One region of the Pectobacterium artocarpous genome, then DNA from elsewhere that is predicted to be linked to it. Evidence: predicted binding sites of a transcription regulator. Region 1 holds the regulator's gene; each other region holds the start of a gene.

What was found. Region 1 encodes PurR, which represses purine synthesis genes. Its sites were predicted from a motif close to CANGCAAACGTTTGCNTG; they were not measured.
Region 2: guaB (IMP dehydrogenase) is a predicted target of PurR. The motif match lies at 2,044-2,061, and genes of this name have one in related genera.
Region 3: ACKQAD_RS16125 (NCS2 family permease) is a predicted target of PurR. The motif match lies at 1,505-1,522, and genes of this name have one in related genera.

The regions. Positions count from the first base shown of each region.
Region 1 covers NZ_JBJXVK010000001.1:57,437-60,781, forward strand. The annotation lists gene cfa (cyclopropane fatty acyl phospholipid synthase) at 1-660, opposite strand, end outside; gene purR (HTH-type transcriptional repressor PurR) at 866-1,891, opposite strand; gene cydH (cytochrome bd-I oxidase subunit CydH) at 2,269-2,358, shown strand; gene ACKQAD_RS00270 (C40 family peptidase) at 2,446-3,297, opposite strand.
Region 2 covers NZ_JBJXVK010000029.1:59,048-62,392, reverse strand. The annotation lists gene guaA (glutamine-hydrolyzing GMP synthase) at 1-391, opposite strand, end outside; gene guaB (IMP dehydrogenase) at 516-1,982, opposite strand; gene xseA (exodeoxyribonuclease VII large subunit) at 2,154-3,345, shown strand, end outside.
Region 3 covers NZ_JBJXVK010000025.1:56,045-59,389, reverse strand. The annotation lists gene ACKQAD_RS16125 (NCS2 family permease) at 37-1,392, opposite strand; gene puuE (allantoinase PuuE) at 2,262-3,218, opposite strand; gene ACKQAD_RS16115 (aspartate/glutamate racemase family protein) at 3,230-3,345, opposite strand, start outside.

The sequences.
Region 1 (3,345 bases):
CTGTAGATCAATCGTGACATTCAGATTCTGACAACGCTGTTGTGCCAGCATCTGCTGCTCTCTGGAAATGGTGACACCATAAACCGACACACCGTAGTGGCGAGCTGCGAATTCTGCAAGTCCTCCCCAGCCGCAGCCAATATCCAGCAACGTCATTCCCGATTTTAACTGAAGCTTTTCGCAAATCATGGCGAGTTTATCTTCCTGTGCCTGTTCCAGCGTCTGTGCTTGTTTCCAGTAAGCACAGGAGTATTGCATGTAAGGATCCAGTATCAGGGTAAAGAGGTCATTGCCTAAATCGTAATGCGCTTTGCCAACAATCTGAGCGCGTCTGCGGGATTGCGGATTCATGACACGAGAAAGGGCTACTCGCGTAAGATCGTGCAGACGGCGGGGCAGTTTCGCCTCCAGCCCCGCACGCAGGACGCGATGGGAAAACATATCAAGTCGTTCACATTCCCACCATCCGTCCATGTAACTTTCTCCCAATCCCAGCGCTCCTTCACGCAGAATACGTTTAAAAAAGCCGGGATGGGTTACGTGGATGTCAAAAGGGCGAGGGCCGTTTATGGTGATATCCGCTGCATCCAACATGTCCTGCACGATGTGGAACCAGGGAGCGATATCGTTATCCCATTCTTCTGTATAAGGTAAACCCATCATGTCTCCTTAACTTTTCACGTGTAAAAGTATCGTAAAACATACCTGGACAGCACTTATCGCAGCCGACGTATCGGTTGTCACCAGAGAAAATGAAACGCGGTATTTAATTTAGAACGACTTCAGCCAGCATACAAGAAAATTGGCTGAAGCATAAAGGAGAACTGGCTGGAATAAGAAAGTTGTCTGTATCGTGTCGCCGCGTTTAGCGGCGATAGTCGAGGTAAGGGCCGTCTGCCACAGAGCGTCGCTCAATTAACGTCGGATGGACTTCAATGACGTGCGCATCTTCCCGCTTACTGGTAATACGATCCAGCAACATCGCGAAGGCGGATTGACCTAGTCGCTCTTTGGGCTGATGAATGGTGGTCAGCGCCGGCGTAAAGAAACGCGCGTGGCGCACGTTGTCATAACCGATCACCGAAATATCCTGCGGCACGCGTAGACCCAGTTCGTCTGCCGCACAGATAGCGCCCATCGCCATGATATCGCCGCCGCAGAATACGGCCGTTGGTCGCTGTTTCTGCGCGAGAATCTGATGCATGGCTTTATAACCGGATTCCGGCTCGAAATCGCCCTGAACCACCCACTCTTCGCGTACAGTAATGTCTGCTTCCTTCAAGGCTTTTAAAAAGCCGAGGTAGCGCCCGCTGCCGGTGTTGCGTTCCTGAATGCCGGGGATGGCACCGATATCCCGATGACCGCGTTCGATCAGGTAGCGGCCTGCCATATAACCGCCTTCAAAGGCGTTATCGATAATCGTATCGGTAAAATCGCTGTGTATCTGTCCCCAGTCCATCACGACCATCGGAATGCTGCGGTAATCTTCCAGCATCGCCAACAGCTCTGGTGGATATTCGGCGCACATCACCAGGAGACCGTCCACGCGTTTTTGCGCCAGCATGGAGAGATAAGCGCGCTGCTTACCGATGTCGTTATGCGAATTACACAGCACCAGCGTGTAGCCTTTGGCATAGCAGCTGTTTTCGACGGCTTCGATGATCTCGGCGAAATAGGGGGCTTCGCTGGATGTGGCCAGCAAACCGATTGATTTAGTGTGATTAACTTTGAGGCTGCGGGCGACGGCGCTGGGCGAATAGTGTAATTCTTTGATTGCCGCCCTGACGGCTGCCTTAGTCTCTTCGGCGACGAAACGTGTTTTATTGATCACGTGCGATACGGTTGTGGTGGAAACGCCAGCACGTTTTGCCACATCTTTAATCGTTGCCATCTAAAAATGACTCCTGAACTTACCTGTTACAGACGTAAGTATATTGTTAATCGTTTGCCTGCGTTTAAAGTTCTTCTTCTAAGCTAAAAAACAGGATTTCAGAAGGAGAATGCCGAATGTTATACCGAAGGGATCAGGCTTGACGTTTTTCGACCGATACGCAGCGCTTTCATAAACAGCGGATTGTGTCCGATTTATCATGAAAGTGAAAGGGCTAATTTATACTATTAGTGATGCATTCGTCCGAGATTTTTCACTGAAATTATGAAAGAATCGTAATAACCCTATTGTTTGTGGATTTAAGCGCCTGAATGGGTTCGCTGTAAAGGGCGGTTTCCTCTTTCAGGTAAAATTTGTTCGTTAATAAGGAGTGGTTTATGAATACAGATCTAAAGATGTCTTTGCTGACAACGGTTGGCGCACTGGCGATGATCATTGTGTTCAGTTTTGTTGCGGTGCTGAACTAACCGAACGATGCTTCTGTGTGGTTTTGGTATATCAGACACGTTTATATTGCATAAAATGTGTCTGAATCGATTTATGTAATCTGTTTCTCAACGAATCGTCTGTGGTGTTACCACGCGACGCGCGCCAACGTAGTGCTCCTGCCAATAATCTTCACTCAACTTGCTGATACGAATATCTGAACCTGTACGCGGCGACTGGATAAACTTCCCTTCTCCCAGATAAACCCCGACGTGATCGGCTGCGCCGCGATTATTGATACGGAAGAAGACCAAATCGCCGCTTTCCAGCTCGCTCTTTTTAATCGGAGCGGCATCATGCAGATGATACATTTCGTTAGCGGTACGTGGAATCTGGATCTTAACGACATCTTTGTACGCATAATAGACCAGTCCGCTACAGTCGAATCCGGTAAAGGGAGATGAGCCACCCCAGTGGTAAGGCTTGCCTATCTGGCTCATCAACTTATTCATTGCTGTCGTTTTGGCATGCTGATAACGCTTTTTATGCGCCGCACTCAGCGCCATGCCTTTTTCTCTAGGGGCCGGATCTTTCTCCGCTTTTGTCTTAAGCGCCGTCTTCTTCAGCCCGGTTTTGACTCTGACCTGTGCGGTTGTCTGCTTCTGTTTTTCAGGCTTCAGCTTTTTGAGGTTTTTTTTCACTAGTGCGGGTGTGCTGCTTTGCGTCCGTGACAGCTTTTTTTCTGTTGATTTGTTCGCGCTGCGGGGGGTGGTTTTCGTAATGGCAGCGGTAGGTTCTGGTTTTTTGCTTTTGATTGGTGTCGGTGATTTCGCATTACCCTTTGTTTGACGGCTTTTCTTATTGGTTTCTTCAACGGTGCTTTTCTTTAGCGCAGAATGTGGGGTATGCGGCGCAGCCTGAACGACGTTCAGGGATAGATTGCTGAAAAATAATATAAAAAGAGTAATAAACAAGCGCATGATAAAAGTAACCGAACATAATCCTTAACTCGCTCAATCCGCACAGTA
Region 2 (3,345 bases), on a different contig from region 1:
CGCTCAACGCATCCTGAATATCACGCACCAGCGCGCTATCGGTCTTCACTTCTACCTGCGCATAACCAAACTCACGCTCGTTGGAACCTTCAACGTGGCCGCCCAGCTGCATCGCCATCGTCTGCATGCCGTAACACACGCCTAATACCGGTACGCCAGCATTAAACACGTATTCTGGCGCACGCGGGCTGCCAAACTCCGTAGTGCTTTCCGGGCCGCCGGACAGGATGATCCCGTTCGGATTAAACCCGCGAATCTGCGCTTCCGTGACATCCCATGCCCACAGTTCACAGTAAACGCCCAGTTCACGCACGCGACGTGCAACCAGCTGCGTGTACTGCGAGCCGAAATCCAGAATAAGAATGCGGTGTTGATGAATGTTTTGAGTCATGAGGAGCATGTTCCAAAAAGCAAAAGACAAAAGCGAAAGAAAAAAGTAAACCCATCTGGCCGCTCGGCCTTACACAAAGGCAGAGCGGCGCAAAATAGTACAGGGTTTATAGCGTTAAATCACCTTATGAACCCATACGGTAGTTCGGTGACTCTTTAGTAATGGTAACGTCGTGAACGTGGCTTTCCTGAATGCCCGCGCCGCTGATGCGTACAAACTCAGCCTGCGTGCGCAGTGCGTCGATAGTCGCGCAACCGGTCAGACCCATACAGGAGCGCAAGCCGCCCATCTGCTGGTGAACGATCTCTTTCAGGCGGCCTTTATAGGCTACGCGGCCTTCGATACCTTCCGGCACCAGTTTGTCGGCAGCGTTATCGGTCTGGAAGTAACGGTCTGATGAGCCTTTGGACATCGCGCCCAGTGAACCCATACCGCGATAAGATTTGAATGAACGACCTTGATACAGTTCGATTTCACCCGGAGATTCTTCCGTACCCGCCAGCATAGAACCGACCATGACACAGGCCGCGCCTGCTGCAATGGCTTTAGCGATGTCGCCGGAGAAGCGGATACCGCCGTCGGCGATGACCGGAATGCCCGTGCCTTCCAGCGCTTCAACCGCATCGGAAATCGCCGTAATTTGCGGTACACCTACGCCAGTCACGATACGCGTTGTACAGATAGAACCAGGACCGATACCCACTTTCACCGCGCTGACGCCTGCTTCAACCAGCGCTTTTGCGCCCGCGCCCGTCGCAACGTTACCGCCGATAATTTCGAGGTTCGGGTATTTCGCACGCGTTTCACGAATACGCTGCAATACGCCTTCGGAATGGCCATGTGAGGAGTCGATCAGCAGAACGTCAACGCCTGCGGCAACCAGCGCATCAACGCGCTCTTCGTTACCCGCACCTGCCCCAACTGCCGCGCCAACGCGCAGACGACCGTGCTGGTCTTTACAGGCGTTTGGCTTACGTTCGGCTTTCTGGAAATCTTTTACCGTGATCATGCCGATCAGGTGGAATGTGTCGTCAACAACCAGCGCTTTCTCTACGCGTTTTTCGTGCATCTTTTGCAACACGACATCACGGGCTTCTCCTTCTTTAACGGTAACCAGACGCTCTTTTGGCGTCATGAACGCGCTAACCGGTTTTTCCAAATCGGTCACAAAACGCACGTCACGACCGGTGATGATACCGACCAGTTCGTTGTCTTTCGCGACAACCGGGTAGCCCGCAAAGCCATTACGCTCGGTTAGTTCCTTCACTTCACGCAGTGTGGTTTCTGGCGTGACGGTCTGTGGATCGACCACAACGCCACTTTCGTGTTTTTTCACGCGGCTCACTTCTTCAGCCTGACGCTCAATTGACATGTTTTTATGAATAAAGCCCAGACCGCCTTCCTGCGCCAGCGCAATAGCCAGGCCGGATTCGGTAACGGTATCCATCGCTGCGGACAGCATAGGAATATTCAGGCGAATGTTTTTCGTCAACTGCGTGGACAGATCGGCAGTGTTAGGCAGAACGGTAGAATGAGCGGGAACCAGGAGGACGTCGTCAAACGTCAGTGCTTCTTTAGCGATACGTAGCATGGGCAATATCTCACCAAGGTGGATGTAAGAATAGATAAAATATTGCCGTGGCATTATACAGAGCGTAATCGGTTGCCTCCAGCATTATTTTACTAAAATGCTTGATTACCTGTTGCAGGTAGGTAGTATCGATTAATTAAGTGACTGTTTTAAAATTTGATCTGGCTCACAATGTCTCAATTTCCCTCCTCTGCAATTTTTACCGTTAGCCGGCTGAATCAGACGGTTAGGCAACTGCTGGAAATGGAAATGGGCCAGATTTGGCTCTCCGGCGAAATTTCCAACCTGTCTCAGCCCTCGTCCGGCCATTGGTATTTCACGCTAAAAGACGAGCGTGCGCAGGTGCGCTGCGCGATGTTCCGCACCAGCAACCGCAGGGTGACGTTTCGTCCACAAAACGGCCAGCAGGTGCTGATTCGCGCCACTATCACGCTGTATGAACCCCGTGGCGACTATCAGTTGCTGGCGGAAAGTATGCAGCCGGCTGGCGACGGTCTGTTGCAGCAGCAGTTTGAACAACTCAAGCAGAAACTCGCTGCCGAAGGATTGTTCGACCAGCAGTTTAAGCAGGTGCTCCCCTCTCCCGCCAAACAAGTCGGCGTGATTACGTCAGCCAGCGGTGCCGCCCTGCACGATATCTTGCAGGTATTGCAGCGCCGCGACCCGTCGTTGCCGGTGATCGTGTATCCCACGTCAGTGCAAGGCGCGGAGGCGCCGTTACAGATTGTTCGCGCTATTGAGTTGGCTAACCAGAGAGATGAGTGTGACGTGTTAATCGTCGGACGCGGTGGCGGCTCGCTGGAAGATCTGTGGAGCTTTAATGACGAGCGAGTCGCCCGCGCCATGTTCGCCAGCCACATTCCTATCGTCAGCGCCGTCGGCCATGAAACCGATGTCACCATCGCCGATTTTGTGGGTGACCTGCGCGCGCCTACTCCATCCGCCGCTGCCGAGTTAGTGAGTCGTAACCAACTGGAGCTATTGCGCCAGATACAGTCCCAGCGCCAGCGTCTGGAAATGGCGATGGATTATTACCTTGCACAACGCAACCGAGACTTCACCCGCTTGCACCACCGCTTACAGCAGCAGCACCCGCACCTGCGGCTGGCACGTCAGCAGGCACAGTTGGTCAAACTGCGTCAGCGGCTGGATGATGCCATGCAGCAGCAGCTCAGACAGAGCTCACGTCAGAGTGAACGCTTACAACAGCGCCTGATGCAACAACAGCCTCACACCCGAATTCATCGTGCGCAGCAACGTTTACAGCAGCTTAGCTATCAGATGCAAAGTACAGTGGAACGCCAGTTAAATCAGAACAAGCAGAAGCTAGGCATCGCCTGTTCGCGACTGGAAGGCGTTAGCC
Region 3 (3,345 bases), on a different contig from region 1:
CCTTCTGGACAGTGCCAGAAGGTCTGTTGGAAGGGATTACAGCGCCCAACCGCCAGCGTAGAACACCACCAGCGCGACAGCGATAATGACGGTGCCAATGTTCAGCTTACGCCATTCACCAGCACAGATACGACCTAAGACCAACGCGCCAAAGCCCAGCATGATACCGGTCACGATGTTACAAGTCAGAACGATGAATACGGCACAGACCAGACCGGACATCGCGTCCACGAAGTCGTCAAAGTTCAGTTTGGAGACGTTACCCAACATCAGCAGGCCAACGTACATCAGCGCAGGGGCGGTGGCATAGCTAGGCACCAGATACGCTAATGGGGACACAAACAGCAGCAGCAGGAACAACACGCCCACTACCGTTGCCGTTAGGCCCGTTTTACCACCGGCGGCCGTACCGGCCGCCGATTCAATGTAGACCGCTGCGGGGGACGTCCCGACCAGACTGGAGAAAATGCTGCTCACGGAGTCTGCGGTCAGCGCTTTACCACCGTTAATGATTTGCCCGTCTTTATCGAGCAGGTTCGCCTGGCCGGCTACAGCACGGATAGTACCGGTGGCATCAAACACGGCAGTCATCACCAGCGCCAGCACGCTCGGCAGGACCATCGGCTGCAATGCACCCATGATATCCAGACTGAAGATCAGCGACGAACCGTCAGCCGCCGTCAAGCTCGGCAACGCAAAGAAGCCAGCGTATTTTACATTCGGGTCAAAAATCAGTCCCAGAATAGAGATCGCGATGATAACCAGCAGAATACCGCCCGGTACGCGACGCTTCTCTAAACCGATGGTCGCCGCCAGACCCAACAGAGACATAATGACGGGGAAAGAGGTGAAATCACCCAGCGCGACCGGCAGGCCATCAATCGGGTTTTTTACCACCAGACCCACACCGTTAGCGGCAATAATCAGCAGGAACAGGCCAATACCAATCCCCGTTCCGTGCGCCACGCCCATCGGCAAGTTACGTAAGATCCAGGAGCGGATGCCTGTGACGGAAATGATGGTAAACAGCACGCCCATCAGGAAGATCGCCCCCAGAGCCACAGGGATACTGATTTGTTGCCCCAGCACCAGACTGAACGCGGTGAAGGCCGTCAGTGAAATCGCACAGCCAATCGCCATCGGCAGATTAGCCCACAATCCCATCAGCAGCGACCCCAACCCGGCAACCAGACAGGTTGCAACAAACACGGCCGCAGGCGGGAAGCCGGCCTTGCCCAGCATACTCGGCACCACAATCACCGAGTAAACCATCGCCAGAAATGTCGTCAGGCCAGCTAACACTTCCTGACGAACATTACTGCCACGCTGTGTAATTTTGAAAAAAGCATCAAGCGTGCCCTGCGAGCCTGCCTGACGAGTGGTGTTTGACATGGTGGTATCCCCTGAAATGCCATTATTATTTACGATCAATTTGACCGGTTCCCGCGGCCTTGCTCCGCAAGCGCACCAACATCACTGGCGCATCATGAACCGCATGGCTCCGCACGCAAACGATTAACTCGCTGAATGCAAAACCGGAAAACGTTGTCTTATCAAGACATCGATGTATAGAAACGTTGCTATATCAAGACACTGCTGTATCAAAACAGGCTGTATTAAAACAAGCTGTATTAAAACAAGCTGGATAAAACGGTGTCTGGCAATGTGAAACGCGTGATTATCCCGCTTCCCCCGTGCTTATTTCAACTGCTAATCGAGACAATTTACCTATCTCACTTAATCTGCCCGACAAGGCAGTGCTCGGCCAGTACAGGTAGTGTTCAAGCAGGCAACTCGCTGAAAATGCATCAGTATGAAGAAAAAGCAGAAAAGGTTTTTATACGTAAATCAAAACAGCAGTTTATTCATTACGAACTGATCGTTTATTTTTTGTGATTAACATCACAAAAAAGTTGACCACCCATATCAGTGCGAGTATTCTTAAAAACGTGAACAGCATCACAGAAAACAAATCAACTAACAACGAGGAAATGACCATGAAACTGCTGAACAAAATCATCGCTATGTTTGAAAACATCAACATCAGCTTTGGTACTTTCAACCAATAATTATTTAAGAATCGTGGGGATAAAAAAGATGCGCGTTGTCCGCAAAATCAATCAAATATTAAAAGCGTTGGGCAAAACCTATCGCGGTGTTAACCCCCACGCTATCTTCCGTTAATCGTACTCAGTACGTTAACCACCTAAAATGGCTGCCATCCGGCGGCCATTTTTGTTTCAGGTATACGCAATGCGTCATCACGCGACATACGGGTGATGCTGGCGCCAGTGCTCCGCAATATCCTGACGCCGACAAATCCATACGCGATCGTGCTGCTGAATGTAATCAAGAAAACGCTGTAACGCACGGAAACGCCCAGGCCTCCCGAGTAAGCGACAGTGCATACCGATCGATAACATTTTAGGTGCCGTTTCCCCTTCTTCATAGAGCACATCGAAACTGTCTTTCAGATAACTAAAAAACTGTTCACCGCTGTTAAAGCCCTGCGGTGAGGCAAAACGCATGTCATTCGCATCAAGGGTATACGGGACAATGAGATGCGGGTGCACATCGCCATTACTTTTTTTCACTGGCATCCAAAACGGAAGATCGTCACCATAATAGTCGCTGTCATACCAGAAATTGCCTTGTTCGACGACCAACTGACGAGTATGAGGACTATCCCGACCGGTATACCAGCCCAGTGGAGACTTACCGAATAGTGCTGTAAGCACGTCGATCGCTTTATTCATGTGTTCACGTTCTGTATCGATATCCACGTTTTGATAATGAATCCAACGCCAGCCGTGGCTCACCACATCATAGTCCGCCGATTTTATCGCCTCGACAATCGCCGGATTACGTGCCAGCGCCATCGCGACACCAAATACCGTCAGCGGCAAACCGCGCCGTTGGAACTCCTGATGGATACGCCAAAATCCTGTGCGCGAACCATATTCATACAGTGAGTCCATTGACATATGACGATCGGGATAACTCGCCGCCCCAATAATATCGGACAGAAATTGTTCCGACCCCGCATCGCCATGGAGCACATTATTTTCCGCACCTTCTTCATAATTCAGCACAAACTGCACCGCGATTCTGGCGTTTCCTGGCCAGTTAGCGTGCGGTGGCTTTCCGGCATAACCAATGAGATCGCGTGGATAATCGCCATCGGTAATCTCTATCAGTGCGGCAGATTCTTTTTCCATTGTCTTATTCCTTAACGCAAAGAGCTAAACATGCCGCTCAACGGTTTGACGATAGGATAATCCAGATCGCCGTGCTTACTGGTCGTCAGCCCCAATGCTGACAACGACTCAATCAGCTTGACGGCAG